3 regions of the Afipia felis ATCC 53690 genome follow, and region 1 is predicted to be linked to each of the others. Evidence: predicted binding sites of a transcription regulator. Region 1 holds the regulator's gene; each other region holds the start of a gene.
The links. Region 1 encodes LexA, which represses DNA repair genes until DNA is damaged. Its sites were predicted from a motif close to TGTTCNNNNTGTGTTCNG; they were not measured.

Region 1 (7,017 bases):
GAGTTTGGCGGGCGCTGCCATTTGCGCTTCGACGACACCAACCCGGCCAAGGAAGAACAGGAATTCATCGACGCCATTCAGCGCGACGTCCGCTGGCTCGGTTTCGATTGGGGCGAGCATCTGCATTTCGCCTCCGACTATTTCGAGCAGCTTTACGCCTGGGCGCAGGATTTGATCCGCGCGGGCAAGGCCTATGTCGACGACCAGTCGCCGGACGAAATCCGGCTGACCCGCGGCACTCTGACCGAGGCCGGACAGAATAGTCCGTTCCGCAACCGTTCGGTGGAGGAGAACCTCGATCTGTTCGCGCGGATGCGCGCCGGCGAGTTCCCGAACGGCACGCGTGTGCTGCGTGCCAAGATCGACATGGGCTCGGGCAATATCAACCTGCGCGATCCGGTGCTGTATCGCATCCTGCATGCGCACCATCCGCGCACCGGCACGGCGTGGAATATCTATCCGAGCTACGATTTCGCGCACGGCCAGTCCGACTCCATCGAGCACATCACTCACTCGATCTGCACGCTGGAGTTCGAGGATCACCGGCCTCTTTACGACTGGTTCCTCGATAATCTTCCGGTGCCATCGCATCCGCACCAGTACGAGTTTGCGCGGCTGAACATGACCTACACGCTGCTGTCGAAGCGCGTGCTCACCGAACTCGTCCGCGAAGGCCACGTTTCGGGCTGGGACGATCCGCGCATGCCGACGCTCGCAGGTTTGCAGCGGCGCGGCGTGCCGGCGCAGGCGCTGCGCGATTTCGTCAAGCGCATAGGCGTCGCCAAGGCCAACTCGACCGTCGATATCGGCATGTTCGATTTCACCATCCGCGAGACGCTGAACAAGACTGCGCCGCGCCGCATGGCGGTGCTGCGGCCGTTGAAGGTTGTGATTGAGAATTATCCGGAAGGCCAGGTCGACGAACTCGATGCGGTCAATCATCCGGACGATCCGGCGCAGGGCACACGGAAAATTCCGTTCGGCCGCGAGCTCTACATCGAGCAGGATGATTTCATGGAGGAGCCGCCGAAGAAGTTCTTCCGGCTCGCGCCGGGGCGCGAGGTGCGGCTGCGCTACGCCTATTTCATCACCTGTCGCGAGGTTATCAAGAACGCGGCTGGCGAAGTTGTCGAACTGCGCTGCACCTACGATCCGGAAACGCGCGGCGGCAACGCGCCCGACGGTCGCAAGGTGAAGGCGACGATCCACTGGGTCAGCGCGGCGCATGCGGTGCCGGCGGAAGTGCGGCTGTACGACAACCTGTTTGCCTCCCCGCAGCCGGAGGCAGGCAATTTCGCCGCGCAGCTCAATCCGAATTCGCTGGAGACGCTGGTGGACTGCAAGGCCGAGCCTGCGTTCAAGACTGATGTGGCAGAGGGCGCGGTGCAGTTCGAGCGGCAGGGCTATTTTGTCCGCGATCGCGACTCGACGTCGGAGCAGCTGGTGTTCAATCGCACCGTGGGCCTGCGCGACAGCTACGCCAAGGCGACAGCGGCCGGTTAGCGCCGCTTCGCGGATTCTGCATCCGTTCCCGTGTTCAGAGCCTGATCTCATCCGCTAGCATTACGGCGGGGTCAGCCGACACACGGGCGGCGCGATGGCGGACGGGGGCTGGGAGCAGGAACGGTCGCGTGCGGGCAGGGCCATCGCATGGCCGCCGCGTGAGACGGCGGTTGTGCCTGCCTTGTCCGGGCGCAGCCTATGGCGCTTCCTGGCGGAATCGAACCTCAATTGGATCCGTGCGGAGGCTGGTCCCGGCCGCTTGCTGCCGTGGATTCCGGTCGCTTTCGGCATCGGCATCGCGCTCTATTTCACAGCGTCGCGCGAGCCGATAGCGGCAGTAGTCGCGCCGGTCGCGGGAATGGCCTGCATGCTCGCGCTGGTGATGCGGCGGCGGCCGATCTTTCCGATGATGGCGCTGCTGGCGGCATTGCTCGCGGGTTTTGCCACCGCGACGCTGAAGACCGCATACATTTCGCACGCGGTGTTGCTTGCGCCGGTCAGCTCGGCGGTGATCGAGGGGTTTATCGAGACGCATGAGGAGCGCGAGCGTACCGACCGCTTCGTGCTGCGGGTAGCAAAACTCGAGGCGCGGGGTACGCCGCAACTGGAGCGCGTCAGGCTCTCGGTGCGCAAAGGGACGGCGCCGGCGGTCGGCGCTTATGTCGCGTTGAAGGCAAGGCTGCTGCCGCCGATGCGGCCGCTTCGCCCCGGAAGTTATGATTTCGCCCGTGATATGTATTTTCAGGGTATCGGTGCATCTGGCTTCGTGCTCGGTGCAATCAGGACGTTGGATGCGCCGAAGCAGGGCGGCTGGAGGCTTCGCTACGCGGCTTGGATGCAAAGCCTGCGCGACGCCGTCGATGCGCGGATCCGAATGGTGCTGAGCGGCGACGAACGCGCGATCGCGACCGCGCTCCTCACCGGCCGGCGCGACGCGATCTCCACCTCCAACAACGACGCCTTGTTCGTTTCCGGATTAGGCCACGTGCTGTCGATCTCCGGTTATCACATGGCGGTCGTCGCGGGCGTGGTGTTCTTCGCGATCCGGGCTCTGCTTGCGCTTAGTCCGGCGTTGAGCACGCGGTTTACGATCAAGAAATGGGCAGCGTTGGCGGCGCTGATCGCTGCGCTATTTTACTTATTGCTGTCGGGCGCGGAGGTCGCGACGCAGCGTTCGTTTTATATGACGGCGCTGGTGCTGGTTGCGGTGATGGCGGATCGCCGCGCGATCACGTTCCGCACGCTGGCACTCGCCGCCATGCTGGTGTTGCTGGTGGCGCCCGAGGCGCTCGTGCACCCTAGTTTTCAGATGTCCTTTGCCGCGACACTCGGTCTCGTCGTACTGGCGCAGATAGGCATGCCGCGATGGTTCGGCACAAACGATGATACCCGACTCGGACGCTTCGCCGCGTGGGGCGGGCGCGAACTCGTGGTGCTGGCTCTGGCGTCGTTTGTCGCGGGTCTTGCGACCACGCCCTATGCAGCCTTCCATTTCCACCGCATCGCGCCTTACGGCGTCATCGCCAATCTGGCTGCCATGCCGGTCGTGTCCGCGCTGGTGATGCCGGCGGGCCTGCTCGGGATCGCGGCCATTCCGTTCGGCTTCGACGCCTTGTTCTGGCACCTGATGGAGGTCGGCATCGACTGGATGATCGCGGTGTCGCAGTGGGTAGCGGCGCTGCCCGGTGCGTTCGGGCGCGTTCATGCCTTCGGCATCGGGCCGCTGATCGTCATGAGCGGCGGCATTGTTGTGCTCGGCTTGCTGCGTTCGCCGTTGCGATGGGCGGGAGCCGGATTGATCGGTTGTGGTGTGATGTGGGCGGCTGCCGCAACCGAGCCCGACATCCTGATCGCGCGCGATGCGTCGAGTGTCGCGGTGCGCGGCAAGGATGGCCACCTGCGCATCATGCACACGGCCAAGAACGCTTTCCTGTGGCGCGAGTGGCTGGCGGCTGATGCTGATCCGCGCGTCATCACGGACCCTGGTCTCGCGCGGGGCGTGGCATGCGATGAGGCGGGATGCGTGGTCGAGGGCAAGGAGGGCGATCTTATTGCGCTGGCGCGGCAACCCGACGCGCTGGCAGACGATTGCACGCGAGCGAAAGTCCTGATCACGCCGTATCAGGTGCCATCCGATTGTGCCGCCCAGGTGTTCCATCGCGATGCGCTGCGCGAACTGGGCGGAGTGACATTAAGAAAGACAGTGCAGGGCTACAGTATTACGGCCAGCCAAACCGTTGGTATTGACCGGCCCTGGTCGCCCGCCATTCCAGATGTCTCTACAGGCCCGCACGGCAACAATGCCACCGGACGCAAGCCATCCCGGCAGCCGGTCGATGCGACCCCGCCGGCGGCAGAACAGGAGGCCGCCGACTAGAGGGTAGTCTCAGTATTTGCGGTAAAGTCCGATCAGCTTGCCTTGGATGCGGACACGGTTCGGCGGCAGGATACGAACTTCATAGGCCGCATTGGCCGGCTCCAGCGCAATGGAGGCCCCACGGCGGCGGAAGCGCTTGAGGGTCGCTTCCTCTTCGTCGATCAGGGCCACGACGATGTCGCCAGTATCGGCATTCTCATTGCGCTGGATCAACGCCATGTCGCCGTCGAGGATACCGGCTTCCATCATGGAATCGCCGCGCACTTCCAGCGCGTAATGCTCGCCAGAGCCGAGCATGTCGGGCGGCACGCTGATGGTGTGGCTGCGGGTCTGCAGCGCTTCAATCGGGGTACCGGCCGCGATGCGGCCCATCACTGGGACCGCGACAGGCTGCTCGCCGCTCTCCTCGAAGTTTCCGGACGGGGTGCTGCGAACCTTGCCGAGATTGCCTTCGATCACGCTTGGGGTGAAACCACGCCGCGCGCCGCTGTTGGCGGCGGGCTCCGGCAGCTTGATGACCTCGATCGCGCGGGCGCGGTTGGCGAGCCTGCGGATGAAGCCACGCTCTTCCAGAGCCGTGATAAGGCGGTGGATGCCCGATTTCGACCGCAGGTCGAGGGCGTCCTTCATTTCGTCGAAGGAGGGCGGAACACCGCTTTCCTTCAGCCGCTCGTTGATGAAGCGCAGCAGTTCATATTGTTTGCGTGTCAGCATCCGGCGCAGCCCTCAATCTCATGTTCCGCGGATCTTCACCCGCTTCCTGGCATCCGCCTTGTTCACGACAAGTGCCAGACTCACTCGAAACAAATCATGAACATACACTATATGTTCCATACATGTTCTGCAATAGTTAAATTCTTATGAATCCAGACGTGCTGTTTTTAGGAAATCATGCCGGAATGAGCCGAGAGGCTGGCAGGGGGCCATGGGGTCTTGCATGGCGATGCCGGAAGAGTTCCTCACAGGAGCCCCGCTTTCTGCGATGCCTCGTTGAGCCACTTCAATGTCTTCTAATTCCAGAACGGGAATGTTCGGTTGAGCTCCTTGCCGCAACCACCTACGTCTTCGCGCAATGCAACGAGCATGCAGAGGAGATGCCGATGGCAGATCAGGACGGATCCGAACCGACGCAGACCGAGATCGATCATCATCTGATGGTGACGTTTTGCCGGACGCTCGACAGCACCGCGCTGCAGCCGATGACAGTGATGCGGATGATGGCGTCTGCGTTAGGCGCAATCTACCGACAGACCTCTGCCTCGCATCATGAACAGGTGTGTCCCTGTGGTTGGCAGCCGTTGCCGTCCGATGTCGAGACGTTGCTGGCAGAAATTGAAGCCGCCGCTCGCCGTCCGCTCGTTCCTGATCTTTCGAACATGCAGATTGTCGGCAGGGCTTAAGACGCGCTGAGCCGGTTCGAGCAGTCAACCGGGCAGGCGGATGATCTCGCAACGCGCGCCAGCCAGTGCGGCGGGCGCATGCGGCGGCCGGATCAACAGCACGTCCGCGACGGACAGGTTGTTCAGGAGCGAGCTGTCCTGACGGCTCACGGCGGTCGCGACAGCGACGCCGTCATCGTTGATGGCGATCCGCGCGCGAAGATATTCCTGACGATGATCGTTGGCAGGCAGATCATGGCCGAGAATGGCATGCTCGATGCAATGTCCGACCTGCGCGCGGCCCGAGAGCGCGCGGATCAGCGGCACCACGAACAGGAACGAACACACGTAGGACGAGGACGGGTTGCCGGGCAGGCCGATCACGCTCATCGCTCCCTTGTGTCCGTGCATCATCGGCTTGCCGGGGCGCAGCGCGATCTTCCAGAACTTGATGTCGATGCCTTCGGCTTCGAACGACGGCTTGACGAGATCGTGCTCGCCGACAGACGCGCCGCCGGTGGTGAGGAGGATATCCACGTTGAGAGCTTCTGCGCGGCGGATGGCGGCGCGCGTGTCTTCCATCGTATCGCGCGCGATGCCGAGATCGATCGGCTCGGCGCCGCTGTTGCGGATGAGCGCGCGGATCGCATAGGCGTTCGAATAGATGATCTGTCCGGGTCCCGGTTGCGAGCCTGGCATCACCAGTTCGTCGCCGGTGGCGAGAACAGCGACCTTCGGCCTGCGGTATACCGGCAGCGTGGGGTGGTTCATTGAGGCGGCGAGTGACAGGTCGCGGTCGCTGAGGAGGGTACCGCGCTTCAGCAGGATGTCGCCTTCATGGAAATCGATGCCGGCCTTGCGGATATGGCGAGGCAGAGGGGCAGCTTCCGCTAAGGTGATGGAATTGTGTTCGCGCTGGACGTCTTCCTGGATGACGATGGTGTCGGCGCCATCGGGCACCACGCCGCCGGTGAAGATGCGGACAGCCTCACCTGTGCCGACGGATTTCTCGCAAGGCCGCCCGGCGGCACTCTCGCCGATCACCTCGAGGCGCGCGCCTTCGGTCGCATCTGTGGTGCGGACGGCGTAACCGTCCATCGCCGACATCGTTGCGGGCGGCTGGGTGCGGAGGGCGGCGATATCACGAGCCAGGGTGCGATGAAGCGCATCGTCGAGTCCGACGTCTTCTTCGGGAAGGGCCTGTATGCCGTCGAGAATGGAGTTCAGTGCGTCGGCGACCGGCATCAACGCCATGATGAAGCGTCCGTTTTATTTTTCATGCTTGTAGACGCCCGACTTGCCGCCGCTCTTTTCGAGAAGGCGGATGCCTTCGATATGAACGCCGCGTTCCACGGCCTTGATCATGTCGTAGATGGTGAGACAGGCGACCGACACCGCGGTAAGCGCTTCCATCTCCACGCCGGTCGGTCCCGTTACCTTGACGCTCGCCTCGACGCGGCAGCCGGGCAGCCTGTCGTCCAGCGTGATGTCGAGCGTAACTTTGGAAAGCGCGAGCGGGTGGCACAGCGGGATGAGATCGGAGGTGTGTTTCGCCGCCATGATGCCGGCGACGCGCGCGGTGCCGAGCACGTCGCCCTTCTTGGCATTGCCCTCGACGATGAGCTTGAGCGTATCGGTGCTCATCACCACGAAACCTTCCGCCACCGCGACACGCTCGGTCGCGTCCTTCGCCGACACATCGACCATATGCGCTTCGCCCTTGGCGTCGATATGGGTGAGGGAAGGTTTACTCATCGT
Region 2 (7,017 bases), 470 kb from region 1:
CCCGTGAACAGCACATCCGCCGCGAGAAGGCGACGTCGAACATCTGCACCGCACAAGTGTTGCTTGCGATCATCTCGTCGATGTATGCGGTCTATCATGGCCCCGAGGGCCTCGTTCATATCGCGCGCACCGTGCACCGCCGTGCGGCGACGCTCGCGAGCGGACTGCGGCAGCTTGGCTTTGCGCCCCTCAGCGAGAGCTTCTTCGACACCGTGACGGTGAAAGCCGAAGGCGCACAGCGCGCCGACATTCTTTCCCGCGCGCAGACCGAGCGCCTCAATTTTCGGGTTGCAAAGAACGAGATCGGCCTCGCGCTGGATGAAACCACCACGCCTGCAACCATTGAAGCAATATGGCGCGCGTTCGGCGGCGCGCTCGATTACGCCGAGGTGGAGCGTGAGACAACAGACACCCTGCCCTCCGCGCTCCTGCGCAACGACACATTCCTGACCCATCCGGTGTTTCACGCCTATCGCTCCGAGACGGAATTGCTGCGCTACATGCGCAAGCTCTCCGACCGTGACCTCGCGCTCGACCGCGCGATGATCCCGCTCGGCTCCTGCACCATGAAGCTGAACGCCACCACCGAAATGATCCCGCTGACATGGCCGGAGTTCGGCAACATCCACCCCTTCGCACCGACTGAACAGGCCGCGGGCTATCACGCGCTGTTTGCACGGCTGGAGCAATGGCTCGAGGAAATCACCGGCTATGACGCGGTGTCGCTGCAGCCGAACTCTGGCGCGCAGGGCGAATATGCGGGGCTGCTTGCGATCCGCGCCTATTATGCTGCGCGCGACGAAGCGCAGCGCGACGTCTGCCTGATTCCTGCTTCCGCGCACGGCACTAACCCGGCGTCCGCCAGCATGGCTGGCATGAAGGTGGTGGTCGTCGCCTGCGACACGCATGGCAATGTCGATGTCGCCGATCTGCGCAAGAAAGCCGAGGCGCATGCCGATACGCTGGCGGCAATCATGATCACCTACCCTTCGACGCATGGCGTGTTCGAGGAAGCGATCCGCGAGATCTGCGACATTGTCCATGCCCATGGCGGGCAGGTCTATCTCGACGGCGCCAACCTCAACGCGCAGGTCGGCCTCGCCCGCCCCGGCGATTACGGTGCCGATGTGAGCCACCTCAATCTGCACAAGACCTTCTGCATTCCGCATGGTGGCGGTGGCCCCGGCATGGGGCCGATCGGTGTGAAGAAGCATCTCGCGCCGTTCCTGCCGCCGCTGAATGGCGAAGACATCGGCGCGGTGAGCGCCGCGCCCTACGGCTCGGCATCGATCCTCACCATCTCCTATCTCTACATCCTGATGATGGGAGCCGACGGCCTGCACCGCGCCACGGAAGTCGCAATCCTCAACGCCAACTACATCGCAAAGCGGCTTGATGCGCATTTCCCCGTGCTCTATCGCAACCACAACGGCCGCGTCGCACATGAGTGCATCATCGATCCGCGCCCGCTGAAGACGGCCTGCGGTGCCACCGTGGACGACATCGCCAAGCGGCTGATCGATTACGGCTTCCACGCGCCGACCATGAGTTTCCCAGTGCCGGGCACGCTGATGATCGAGCCAACCGAATCCGAATCGAAGGCAGAGCTGGATCGTTTCTGCGAGGCGATGATCGCGATCCGTCAGGAAATCGCCGAAGTGGAGGATGGCAAGTTCCCCATCGACGCCTCGCCCCTGCGCTACGCGCCACACACCGTGCACGACATCGCCGACGATAACTGGCAGAGACCCTATTCACGCGCGGAAGGCTGCTTCCCGGATGGCAGCCCGCGGCAGGACAAATACTGGTCGCCGGTCGGCCGCGTTGATAACGTCTATGGCGATCGCAATCTCGTCTGCTCCTGCCCGCCGGTCAGCGATTACGCCCAGGCGGCGGAGTAAGACAGGAACCACGGGATGCGCCATGTCACGAACGAACAAGTCTTGGACAGTTTTCGTGAGTGTCGAGGATGAAGACCACAGGTGCGTCGATTTCTTTTCCAGGCCGGACGGCACCTTTGGCTTCGAGGAATTTCGGCGCGACCCGGAAGACGAAGGCCGATGGACACCGACACACACTTTTTCCAGCGGCGTCTATCCATCGGCAGCGCAAACCCTGGAAGCGGCCGAGCATTCAGTGCCGTGGCTGACTGAAACACTTAAGCAAAAGGCTTTCTTAAGAGGCCAAATCTGCTCGTCAGCCCCTTGAGGGATTTACAAAACAAAACGGACGCTATGGATGTCGGCAACTCAACATCCGCAGCGCCCGCTTTGCCTTCCGATGCACAATGTTGCGCGAGCAAGGATTCCCGTCTTGCCCACATCGCGCCAGACCTGAGAAGCTCTCAGGTCCCGGAATTTGTCTCTATTCATGCAAGGCGCGCAAAACGCGATCCGGCATGAATAATGATCAATCCTCCGCGTCGCCCTCGGCGTCGCTCTCCGGGGTACCGGCAAGAATCTGCTCGGCGATCAGGCCGGAATTCTGCCGGATCGCAGCTTCGATCTTGGCGGTCATGTCCGGGTTATCGCGCAGGAACGCTTTGGAATTCTCGCGGCCCTGACCGAGGCGCTGGCTGTCATAAGAAAACCAGGCGCCGGATTTCTCGACGATGCCAGCCTTGACGCCGAGGTCGAGGATCTCGCCCATCTTGGAGATGCCCTCGCCATACATGATGTCGAACTCGACCTGCTTGAAGGGCGGCGCGAGCTTGTTCTTCACCACCTTGACGCGGGTGGAGTTGCCGATCACCTCGTCGCGCTCCTTGATCGCACCGGTGCGGCGGATGTCGAGGCGGACGGAGGCATAGAACTTCAAGGCATTGCCGCCAGTCGTGGTTTCCGGCGAGCCGTACATCACACCGATCTTCATGCGGATCTGGTTGATGAAGATCACCATGGTATGGGACTTGTTGATCGAGGCCGTGAGCTTGCGCAGCGCCTGGCTCATCAAGCGCGCCTGAAGACCGGGCAGCGCGTCGCCCATCTCGCCCTCGAGTTCGGCGCGCGGCACCAACGCGGCAACCGAATCGACGATCAGCACGTCCACCGCGCCGGAGCGCACCAGCGTATCGGCGATCTCGAGCGCCTGCTCGCCGTGGTCGGGCTGTGAAATCAGCAGTTCATCGACATTGACGCCGAGTTTACGGGCATAGACAGGGTCAAGCGCGTGTTCGGCATCGATGAAGGCGCAGGTGCCGCCCTTCTTCTGGGCCTCGGCCACTGTGTGCAACGCCAGCGTTGTTTTGCCCGACGATTCAGGGCCGTAAATCTCCACCACGCGCCCCTTCGGCAGACCGCCGACGCCGAGCGCGATATCGAGCCCGAGGGAGCCCGACGAAATCACTTCGATATCCATGGAGCGGTCAGCCTTGCCGAGCCGCATCACCGAGCCTTTGCCGAACTGGCGCTCGATTTGCGACAGCGCGGCCGTCAGAGCCTTGGTCTTGTCCATCGACGATCCTTCAACGATACGCAGGGCGGCTGGGGCCATGGGGGGTCACTCCTTATTGTACGGGATTCGCCGGCCGGACAAACGGGCTTCCCTGAAGCGGCGGACCGGAATCGCTGAAAACGTCCGATGAAATGAATGTACCCTATTTGTTCCTTGTTCGCAATATGTTCTTTTTGCTCCATGGCCGCAAAAAAGTAAGGCCGCCTCAGTTGGCGTCTCTTTTATTCGTCCTTCGCCCTATTCCTTCAGCCACTTGCTCATTACCACACGCGGCGCGGTTTCGAATCCAAGACGTTCATAGAACGACACCACCTGCGTGTTCGTCTCCCGCACCAGCAACTGCGCTTTGACGATGCCTCGTGCGCGCAGCCAGTCCTCCGCCGCCTGCACCATCTGCTTGCCAATACCGCTGCCGCGTGAGCCGGGATCGGATGCAACATAATAGAGCCAACCGCGATGGCCGTCGTGCCCGATCATGACGCTGTCCGTGATCTGGCCGGATTCATCCTCGCCGACCAAAACGTCCGAGCACGCACCAGCCAAAGCAAATCGGAAATCGGCTGCCGGGTCGTTATAGCTCGCAACCAGTCCGCAGGACTGCCACAGCGCGATGACAGCTGTTTCATCTTCAGGACGAGCATTTCTGATCTTCAACGACACGAAAAACCTCCGACTCTCACGCCATCGTCCGCACCAGATGCATCGCACCGATCAGTGCGCCGACCGACAGTACGGCCGAGCCGATCATGTAGACGGCGGTCGCGGCGAGTTCGCCACGCTCGATCAGATAGAACGAATCCAGCGAGAAGGTCGAGAATGTGGTGTAGCCGCCGCAGATGCCGACGGTGAGGAATATCCGCGTGGCCTGCGGCAAATTCCATCGCGTCGCGAACAGGCCCGCAAAAAGGCCCATCACGAACGAGCCAGTGATGTTGATGATGAGCGTTCCCCACGGGAAATCCGTGCCGAACAGCCTGCCTGCGCCAATGCCGACCAGATACCGCATCACCGAGCCGATCGCGCCGCCCACGGCCACCGCCATAATAAAAATCAAGTTCACTTGTCTCTTCCTCTTGTCATCCATTCGGCCACGCCTGTCAGCAGGCCGAACACCATCAACGGGACGATCAACTCCATGTCTGCGCCGAGCAGATACGCAGCGACCGCCACGGCCCAGATCGAGCCTGTGGTCCAGAGTGCGATGGCAAGTGAATGAGGAAGCCTTGAACGAGGAGGTCTCGAACGCGATGTCTCACGAGGCGGCCCAGCCATTGTCATGCACCCTTCTCCGGGCACATCGCTGGGAGGAATCATTCCTACCGACGCGAAAGCGCCTGGTAGGAGTCATCAGCCTTGCGGCGGTTATCGGGGGAACTCCATCCCCATCAACAGTTCAGAGAGGTTAGCGGCCACCAGTGGCCAAGGCAAGTATGGCAGCGGGCGCGCTGCATACGCAGCAGCTTCATTATTGCACGCTGGTACGGATGACTTCGTATTTGCTGGACAGAGCCGAGCCGAGATTATTGACGGCAACGAGGATGACAATCGAAAGCCCTGCAGCGATCAAGGCATACTCGATCGAGGTGGCACCGGACTGATCCAGAAGGAAGCGTTTCACCGTTTTCATGGGAGGCACCGTAACGGCCAACCCTCAAGGCCCGGTAAATGAAACAGCACAATTTTACCGGATCAGGCGAAGAAAATGCCTGTCGCGCACCGAAGTGAGCCCACCAAAGGACCGGATTCCGCTGCCCAGAACACGCTGCGATATAATGGCTATCCGATATAAAGCGCCATGCAGGCCTGACCGCCCTTAAAACGACGGCAGCGCACGGGCCACACGCCCGGCCTGCTCTCCCGCTTCATACATATTCCCGAATAGATAGATTCCGCATCCAAGCGCGATCATGATCGCAACAATGGCTAGAAGCTGCAGATCGACCTCGTCAAAACCGCCCTTGAAGTGAAGATGCATAAGCTTCCTCCACTGGATACGATCCTGCTTCGAAACGCTTCCTAGCCTATCACCACCGCGCTTAACGCGCGATGGTGATGATGTGCCTCAACACGCTGTCCACGCCGTGGATGCCGTGGCTATGGTGGCGGGACCGGCGCGTCGTGCGCTTGGCGGGCTGGTCCGCGTCATCATCGTTGCTGGCCTGCTGCTGACCCGAGCGGTCGGGGCCGATCGCCTCGAACTGCGCCTTTTGCTCATCGCTCAGCGTGCCATAGAAGTCGTTCAACGCGGCATGAACCGATTTCACCGCGCCGAGCAACGCATCGAGCCGCTCGCTCGCTGCAGCCAGCCGCGCTGGCGGCGTCAACGCCGTGGACGGGCGACAGGTCGCTTTCAGCGAATCCGCAGCCTTGAAGGTCGCATCCTGAAGCGCCATCAGTTTCACTTTTTGAGCGTCACTGGGCTGCAATCGCTTGTTGATCTCGTCGGTCGGCCAGGCCACGGCGTCCGAGATCGAAGTGATACCGCAGGTTCCTTCGGTCGAAGCCGTTTGCTTGTTGTCCGCCTGCTTTTCGCGCGGCGAGATCGCAATCAGCTTCGCCTTCTGCTCGTCATTGAGCAGGCTGTAGAACTTCTCCATCGGAGGCTGGATGATGCCGATCGCCGATTTCATCGCCTCGATCCGTTGCTCCATCGCCGCGAGCCGCGCGGGCGCAGTCAGCGGAAGCGTGGTCGGGCATGCGGCGCGGATGGTCTCTGCGGCCTTCACCGACGCATTGCCGAGTTCATCAAGCGCAGCGCGCTGCTCATCGTTCGGGTTGATCGCCTGCTGGATCTTGTCGATCGGCAGACCGGCGATGTCGCCACTGTCCGCACCACACATCTGCGCCAATTGGTCGTCGTCGGACGGCGGCGTCTGGCTGGTGGTCGTCTGCCTGCGCGAGCCACCCGTTGCCGGTGCAGCGCGCGGGCCTGACGGCAGATAGCCGCTCAGCGAGTCGTAGCCATAGGGCGAGAACAGCCCCGCATAGATGTCGCCATAGCCGTAGTCCCAGAAGCCGGGGCCATAGTCATAGCCCCACAGGCCGTAGTCATAGACATCGTAATATGCGAACGGCCAGAATAACGGTCCGACCCAGCCATAACCGCCGTGGTTATGGCGCCACCAGCCATGGTAACGGCCGTGATTCCAGCCATGCCAGCCGGCAGTCGCGGCGGCTGCGACCAGCGCAGTGCGCGCAGCGGGGTTGCGCAGCGCATTCCGGTTACGGAGCGCCCCGTTGACTGAACGCGAGCGCAGCCCCTGACGCACTGCATTGGCGCGCGGCGCATTTACCCGCGCACGGTTTACAGTTGCAGCCACTCCCGCACGCCGGGACGCTGCCCGTGCAGCATTGCGGGGACCCCGGTTGACCGCACGACCGACATTGCGGGTGCCTCGCGGCCCGGTGAAGGAGCGCGACGCGCCGACATGACGTCCCCCTCCATGAAACTGACGGGCGCCGCCGAAATGACGGCCGCCCCCTCCGAAATGCGCACCGCCGAAGCGTGCACCCCCACCGTGGAAAGCGCGACCACCACCAAAATGGCCGCCACCAAAATGCGCG
Region 3 (7,017 bases), 1.0 Mb from region 1:
TGCCGGTGCCATTGAACGGATCGATCACGAGATCGCCGGGCTTCGATGAGGAGAGCAGCACGCGCGCCAGCAGGCCTTCCGGCTTCTGCGTCGGATGCACTTTCTTGCCGTCCTTGCCCTTGAGGCGTTCCTCGCCGGTGCACAGCGGGATCAGCCAGTCGGAGCGGGCCTGCACGTCCTCGTTCGCCGCTTTCAGTGCATCGTAGTTGAACGTGTATTTGGTTTTTTCGTCACGTGCCGCCCAGATCATCGTTTCGTGCGCATTGGTGAAACGGCGGCCGCGGAAGTTCGGCATCGGGTTGGACTTGCGCCACACGATGTCGTTGAGGATCCAGAATCCGAGATCCTGCATGATCGCGCCGACGCGGAAGATGTTATGATAGGAGCCGATCACCCAGATCGTCGCGGTCGGCTTCATGATGCGGCGGCAGGCGAGCAGCCAGGCGCGCGTGAAATCATCATAAGCGGAAAACGATGAGAACTTGTCCCAGTCGTTATTGACCGCATCGACATGCGACTCGTCCGGGCGCTTCAGTTCGCCCTTGAGCTGCAAGTTATAGGGGGGGTCGGCGAACACCAGATCGACGGAGCTCGCAGGCAGTTTCGTCATCTCTGCGACGCAATCGCCGATGACGATGCGCGAGGACGGCGAGGTTTCAAAATTAGTGCGGGGCGCCCTTGCAGACGCCCCGCGACGCGACACAACCATGACTCAAACCTGACTCAGGCGACGCAGTCGGCGACGCGGGACCAACAAATCCGACTTGTCTTCACCATGAATGTCCAAGGTAAAAATCGACTTAATCGTTTTCCGTTTTCGAAACTTGATTTTTTATTTTTGAATCCGCGGCGCGCATCATCGAAAATGTATCGCGTTGCTTCAGGACGCGGCCTTCCGAGACATCGACTCTCGCAGCGCCCGCGCCCAGTGGCGGCACGAAGTCGGCCAGTGCACGACCGGGCCGCTGGTTTGACTAGGCAAGAATTGCCGGGGACGCTAAAATCCGCTCGCGAGCGTGGTTGTTGTTGCATCATGCATCAAACGATTCCCGCCGTCGGCCGTTATGAATATCCAAGGCCCTAGGAGAGACCGATGCGTTATGACGATTTCCGCCGCAGCGACGATATCGACGATCGGCGCGACGATAGTGGTAGCGGCGGTTTTGGCGGCGGAGGCGGGGGCTTCGGTTTCCCGATGGGCGGCGGCGGCCGGCTCGGTATCGGCACGGTGGTGGTTCTCGGCCTGATCGGCTGGGCTGTCGGCATTGATCCACGGATTCTGATCGGCGGCGCGGAAATCCTCACTGGCGGCGGCGGACAGGCGCCCAGCTATCAAAGCGACCGGCCGTCCTCGCAGGCCAAGCGTGGTGCACCGACCGACGAGATGGGCAGTATGATCGCCGGCGTGCTCGGCGAGATCGACGACCGCTGGGACGAAATCTTCTCGGCCAGTGGCCGAACCTACAAGGGCCCGCGTATCGTCCTGTTCCGCAACGCCACCAATGGCGGCCGCTGCGGCATGGCGCAATCGGCGATGGGGCCGTTCTACTGCCCGCCCGACCGGCAGATTTTCCTCGACACCGGCTTCTTCCGGGAGATCGAGACGAAATTCGGCGGCTGTCAGGGCAGTGCCTGCAAATTCACCGCAGCCTATATCATCGCGCATGAGGCGGGCCATCATATCCAGAACCTGCTTGGCATCCTCGACAAGGCGCACGCGCTGCAGCAGCAGGCGGGCAGCAAGGCGGAAGCCAATGCGATCCAGGTCAAGGTCGAACTCCAGGCGGATTGTCTCGCCGGTGTCTGGGTCAACCGCGAGGCGAAGAAGCGGCCGGGCTTCATCGAGCCGGGCGACATCGACGGTGCGTTGCGGACCGCTGCGGCGATCGGCGATGACACCCTGCAGCGCAAGATGCAGGGTCGCGTGGTGCCGGATTCCTTCACTCACGGCTCGGCCGAGCAGCGCAAGCGCTGGTTCATGACCGGCTACCAGCAGGGTACCGTGTCAGCCTGCAACACGTTCGGCGCGAGTGCGCTTTGATATGACGAACCTCGATCAGTCGAAGCCGTTCATTCCGCTCAACATCGCGGTGTTGACCGTCTCGGATTCGCGTTCGCTTGCCGATGATAAATCGGGGACGACGCTGGCGGAGCGGATCGCGGCGGCGGGGCATCGTCTCGCAGCGCGCGAGATCGTCACCGACGATGTCGAAAAGATTCAGGCGCAGTTGAAGCGATGGATCGCGGACGATGGCGTCGACGTCGTGGTGACCACCGGTGGCACCGGTTTCACCGGACGCGACGTGACGCCGGAGGCGGTCGAGCCGCTGTTCGACAAGCGGATGGATGGTTTTTCCATCGCCTTCCATATGATGAGCTACGCCAAGATCGGAACGTCCACGATCCAGAGCCGCGCGACCGCCGGTATTGCGGGCACGACCTTTATCTTTTCGCTGCCGGGATCACCGGGCGCCTGCCGCGATGGCTGGGACGGCATCCTCGTGCATCAGCTCGATTACCGCACGCGGCCGTGTAATTTCGTGGAGATCATGCCGCGGCTGGACGAACACCTGAAGCGCGGCAAGGCGAAGGCCTGAGCTCCCTTGCATGGCGTGGCAGTGCATGTGCGGGCATTTTCCCTGCTATTTGTAAGTATTTTTTCAGGGTTGTTTCATGTCTCGCGCGTACGTTTTCACCGACGACGCACGCAATGATAGGCCGACAAGTTTCACGGCCGCCATCACGCTTCATGAGGCCGCATGACCTCTTCGGATATCGTCATGGACCGTACGGCTGGTGAGGCCGGTCTGGCTGCTCGTCGTCCAGACACGGTTGTCTGGGCCGTCGTGGCCGGAATGGCGTGGCTCCTCGCCGCGATGTTGTGGAAGACCGGACTCAGTCTGGATACTGCCAGCAATCCGGCGCTGTTGATTGTCGCAGCATGCTACGCGTTGTTGACCTGCTTCTATGTCTTCGTTCGGAAAATTCCCGTGATCGCCGACGCCCTGATCTTGTTCGGGCAGATCACGCTGATGATGATCCTCGGGTTGTTGTTGTCCTATGCGGTGTCGGCCATTCCACTTCCATATCGTGATGTGGAACTGCATGCGTTCGATCTCAGTATCGGATTTTATCGCGAAGCTTACCTGAAATTTCTCGTCGACCATCCGCGACTGCTCGGCTTTGTCTATCTGGGATATGCGTCGCTTCTGACGCAATTTGTGGTCGTGCCGTTCGCTCTGGTGTTGTCGGGTCAGGAGGAGCGATGCCGTACTTATGGCGTGGCCTATGGACTATCGCTCACTATGACCTGCATCATCGCGGCATTCGTTCCGGCGACAAATGCGTTAGTCCACGTCGATCTGCCGACGATCGGATATGGTGAACTCTCACTGCGTGTGGAGAGCTATTTCCCTACGCTCGAAGCTTTGCGCACAGGTGTCCAGAAATTCATTCCGTTGTGCGATTTCGAAGGGTTGATCTCGTTTCCGAGTTTCCACACGGTGAGCGCGATACTCTACGCTTGGGCGCTCTGGCCGCTCGCGCGTCTGCGCTGGCTCAGCGTTCCGCTCAATCTGCTGATGATTCTCGGCACGCCGGGCTTCGGCGCTCACTACATCGTGGATGTGATTGCCGGCGTGGTCGTCGCGATTCTGTCGATCATTGTGGCTGCTCATATCCGCGGCCGGCAATCGAGCTTTGGCCAAGTCAGGCCGTAACAAAAATCCGCGTGCGCAACCGCGCGCGGCCGGAGCGGCCGATCTTCGACAGCAATTTCGATTCTGCGCCGCGCGCGCCCGGTGCGTAACCGCCGAGCCGGTCGTAATGATCGCGTGCGATCAGCAGACCCTGATTGGCGGAAGGGCCGATGACGGCGCGGGCGATCTGCCGCATGGCGGAGCCGATGCCGCCTTCAGCGTAGGGCGAGCGGGCGTAGCGGAACACAGCGGCACGGTGGCGGCCGCTGATGCTCACGCTTTCGATGAACTGCGCGGTCTCGTCGATCCAACCGGATTCGAGCACGGCGCCCGCATGCAGGAACATCAGCCAGGAGCCGCGCGTGAGTTTGACGCTCGCTGCGATGGCATCAGCGCGCGAACCATCGAATGCGAGAAAGCGACAGCCCGCGACATCAGCGACGCGGGCGATGTCACCGTTGCCGCCGCCGCGATCGACCAGCACGACGTCGCGTACCATGCCCGCGGCCGAGCCCGGCACCAGCGCCGCGAGCGTGGCGACGGTCTCGGCTTCGTTGCCTCGCGTCGGAATGACGATGCTGATCATCGGGCGCGCTCCGTCGTCAAAAGAAACGACGTTGCCTTAGCATCTCATGCGCAGGCAAAGAACCCCACGCCATGCAAGATACATCGCGCGGAAGTGCATGTGAAACGGGACAGTGCGACGTCTCGCTCCGGCTCGTTGGAGATCAGGTGCCTAAAAACTCACCAGCGATCGCCGGAGCTGTAGTAGCCACGATGATAGAGCGGGCCTTCATAGCGGTTATAGGCCATACCGAACGCGGCTGATGGGCCTCCGATATAGCCGTAACTGTCTTCGTCCCCGCGTGGGTTGCTCACGCAGGAGCCGCCGACTCCCTGTGCAGATGCCTGACAGGCTCCGAAACTGTAGAAACTGCACGATTGATAGGTGTTCGGGCTGTCGGTGTCGGTCAGACAGACGGTTCCGGCGTTCGCGGGCGCGCTGCTGAACGAGGTGATGCTCGCGGTTGCCAGACCGAGGGCTGCTGCTGTCAGAAGATACGTCTTCATCGAATCCTCCTCATGAATTTTGCCCCGCCGACAACGCCGCGCTCCGATGCGAGGTCCATTGGGGATGTTATAAAAAATGTTCTTGTTTTGTTCTAAATGACGATTATCCTTTGAGTATGAACAGGGCCATACCATCCGAGCCACTTCCGCAGCTTTCCGCCGCTCCGGCGGCGGGCCTTTCTGGTTTCACCGAGATCGGTGTCGCCATTGATGTCGCGCGCCGCCGCGGCCGGGGCGCGCAGACCAATGCCAGCGGGCGATATGAACGAGAGGCGCGCGCTGCGTTCGATGACGGTTGGCAGAGCCTCGACGAGCTGCCGCCGTTCAAGACCACGGTCGGGCTCGACACCGCCCGCAAGGTGATCTCGCGCAATGACTCGCCGGACATCGGTTTCGATCGTTCGATCAACCCCTATCGCGGTTGCGAGCATGGCTGCGTGTACTGCTACGCGCGGCCGACCCACGCCTATCTCGGCCTGTCGCCAGGCCTCGATTTCGAGAGCAGGCTTTTCATGAAGCCGGATGCCCCCGCGCTTCTTGAAAAGGAACTGACGGTGCCGGGCTACGAGCCGCGCACCATGGCGATCGGCACCAACACTGATCCGTACCAGCCGATCGAGCGCGAGCACAAAATTATGCGCGGCATTCTTGAAGTGCTGGAAAAGACCGGTCATCCGGTCGGTATCGTCACCAAGTCAGCGCTGGTGACGCGCGACATCGACATCCTTGCGCGGATGGCGGAGAAGGGCCTCGCCAAGGTAGCGATCTCGGTGACCTCGCTCGATCCGAAACTCGCGCGCACCATGGAGCCGCGTGCCTCGACGCCGCCGAGGCGGCTGGAGGCGTTGCGGCAATTGTCCGCTGCCGGCATTCCGACCGTGGTGATGACGGCGCCGCTCATTCCCGCGCTCAACGATTCCGAGATGGAGCGCATTCTCGATGCTGCTGCCCATGCTGGGGTGAAGGAGGCGAACTACACGCTGTTGCGGCTGCCGCTTGAGGTGCGCGACCTGTTCCGCGAATGGCTGATCGCGAATTATCCCGACCGTTACCGTCACGTCTTCACGCTGATCCGCGATATGCGTGGCGGCAAGGACTATGACTCACAATGGGGCACGCGGATGAAGGGTACCGGCCCGATGGCATGGATGATCGGCCGCCGCTTCGAGATTGCCTGCGAGCGGCTCGGGCTCAACCGCAAGCGGGTGAAACTCTCCACGTCGCATTTCGTGCAGCCGGCGAAAAGCGAGGAGCAACTGGATCTGTTCTGATGGCAATGAGGGGTGGGTCAATGAGTGATGTGTTGCCGAAACCGGTCGCCAGATTCACGGTTCTGACGCTGGGCGTCGGCGATATGAGCAGGAGCATCGCGTTCTATGAGGCGCTGGGATTTGCACGAAAGCTGCGGGCAACCGGCGAGGAGGTCGCGTTCTTCGATACCGGCGGTGCCGTGCTTGCACTGTATCCGTGGGACAAACTCGCGCGAGACGCGACGCTTCCTGACGAGCCGCGGCCTTTGGCGTTTCGTGGTTCGACACTGGCATGGAATTGCGGGAGCGAACAGGAGGTGGATGCGGTCCTTGCATTCGCGCTGGTGCGAGGCGCCACCTTGCTGAAGGCAGCGCACCGGACTGATTATGGGGGGGGGTATTCCGGTTATTTCGCCGATCCCGACGGACATCCTTGGGAGGTCGTGGTGGCGCCCGGCATCGAGGTCGGCGACGACAACCTCGTTCATCTGGCGGATTGAATAGCGGGGATTTCCGGTTGCGTGGGCGCGCCTCAGCCCGCAAACATCGCTGCATGAGTCGCGACAAGACATCATCGGTTCCACGTGCGCCAAAAAATGCGCGGAGCGCTACTGCAGCAACACGGCCGAGCTTTCGCCGCGAGCGCGCTTTGCTGAAGCAGGGCATCTGGCCGGTAGCTGGTTGCGACGAGGTGGGGCGGGGTCCGCTCGCGGGGCCGGTGGTCGCCGCCGCCGTTATTCTTGACCCAGATCGTATTCCGAAGGGCATCGACGATTCCAAGCGACTCGATGCGGAGGAGCGCGAAGCCCTGTTCGAGCAGATCTGCGCGACCGCGATGGTGTCGGTCGCCGCCGCACCGCCGTGGCGGATCGATCGCGACAACATTTTGCGCGCCTCACTGTGGGCACTGGCGCGCGCGGTGCAGGGGCTACCGCAGGCACCGCGTCATGTCTTCGTCGACGGCCGCGATAAGATCACGGTGCCGTGCGACTGCGAGC

Region 2: a site for LexA is predicted at 3,608-3,625, ahead of recA (recombinase RecA). Genes of this name have one in related genera too.
Region 3: a site for LexA is predicted at 4,847-4,864, ahead of HMPREF9697_RS07635 (PA0069 family radical SAM protein). Genes of this name have one in related genera too.

What each region holds. Positions count from the first base shown of each region.
Region 1 covers NZ_KB375270.1:588,188-595,204, forward strand. Annotated here, with positions in the region: gene HMPREF9697_RS02990 (glutamine--tRNA ligase/YqeY domain fusion protein) at 1-1,503, shown strand, start outside; gene HMPREF9697_RS02995 (ComEC/Rec2 family competence protein) at 1,598-3,880, shown strand; gene lexA (transcriptional repressor LexA) at 3,890-4,594, opposite strand; gene HMPREF9697_RS03005 (hypothetical protein) at 4,981-5,280, shown strand; gene HMPREF9697_RS03010 (molybdopterin molybdotransferase MoeA) at 5,305-6,513, opposite strand; gene moaC (cyclic pyranopterin monophosphate synthase MoaC) at 6,529-7,014, opposite strand.
Region 2 covers NZ_KB375270.1:121,904-128,920, reverse strand. Annotated here, with positions in the region: gene gcvP (aminomethyl-transferring glycine dehydrogenase) at 1-1,901, shown strand, start outside; gene HMPREF9697_RS20240 (hypothetical protein) at 1,957-2,208, shown strand; gene recA (recombinase RecA) at 2,410-3,492, opposite strand; gene HMPREF9697_RS00620 (GNAT family acetyltransferase) at 3,691-4,113, opposite strand; gene crcB (fluoride efflux transporter CrcB) at 4,130-4,513, opposite strand; fluoride riboswitch at 4,785-4,846, opposite strand; gene HMPREF9697_RS00605 (Flp family type IVb pilin) at 4,919-5,080, opposite strand; gene HMPREF9697_RS21170 (hypothetical protein) at 5,267-5,428, opposite strand; gene HMPREF9697_RS00600 (Spy/CpxP family protein refolding chaperone) at 5,490-7,017, opposite strand, start outside.
Region 3 covers NZ_KB375270.1:1,621,656-1,628,672, reverse strand. Annotated here, with positions in the region: gene HMPREF9697_RS07665 (site-specific DNA-methyltransferase) at 1-709, opposite strand, end outside; gene ypfJ (KPN_02809 family neutral zinc metallopeptidase) at 1,094-2,041, shown strand; gene moaB (molybdenum cofactor biosynthesis protein B) at 2,043-2,597, shown strand; gene HMPREF9697_RS07650 (phosphatase PAP2 family protein) at 2,760-3,719, shown strand; gene HMPREF9697_RS07645 (glycosyltransferase family protein) at 3,709-4,284, opposite strand; gene HMPREF9697_RS07640 (DUF3551 domain-containing protein) at 4,443-4,769, opposite strand; gene HMPREF9697_RS07635 (PA0069 family radical SAM protein) at 4,886-6,040, shown strand; gene HMPREF9697_RS07630 (VOC family protein) at 6,061-6,519, shown strand; gene rnhB (ribonuclease HII) at 6,573-7,017, shown strand, end outside.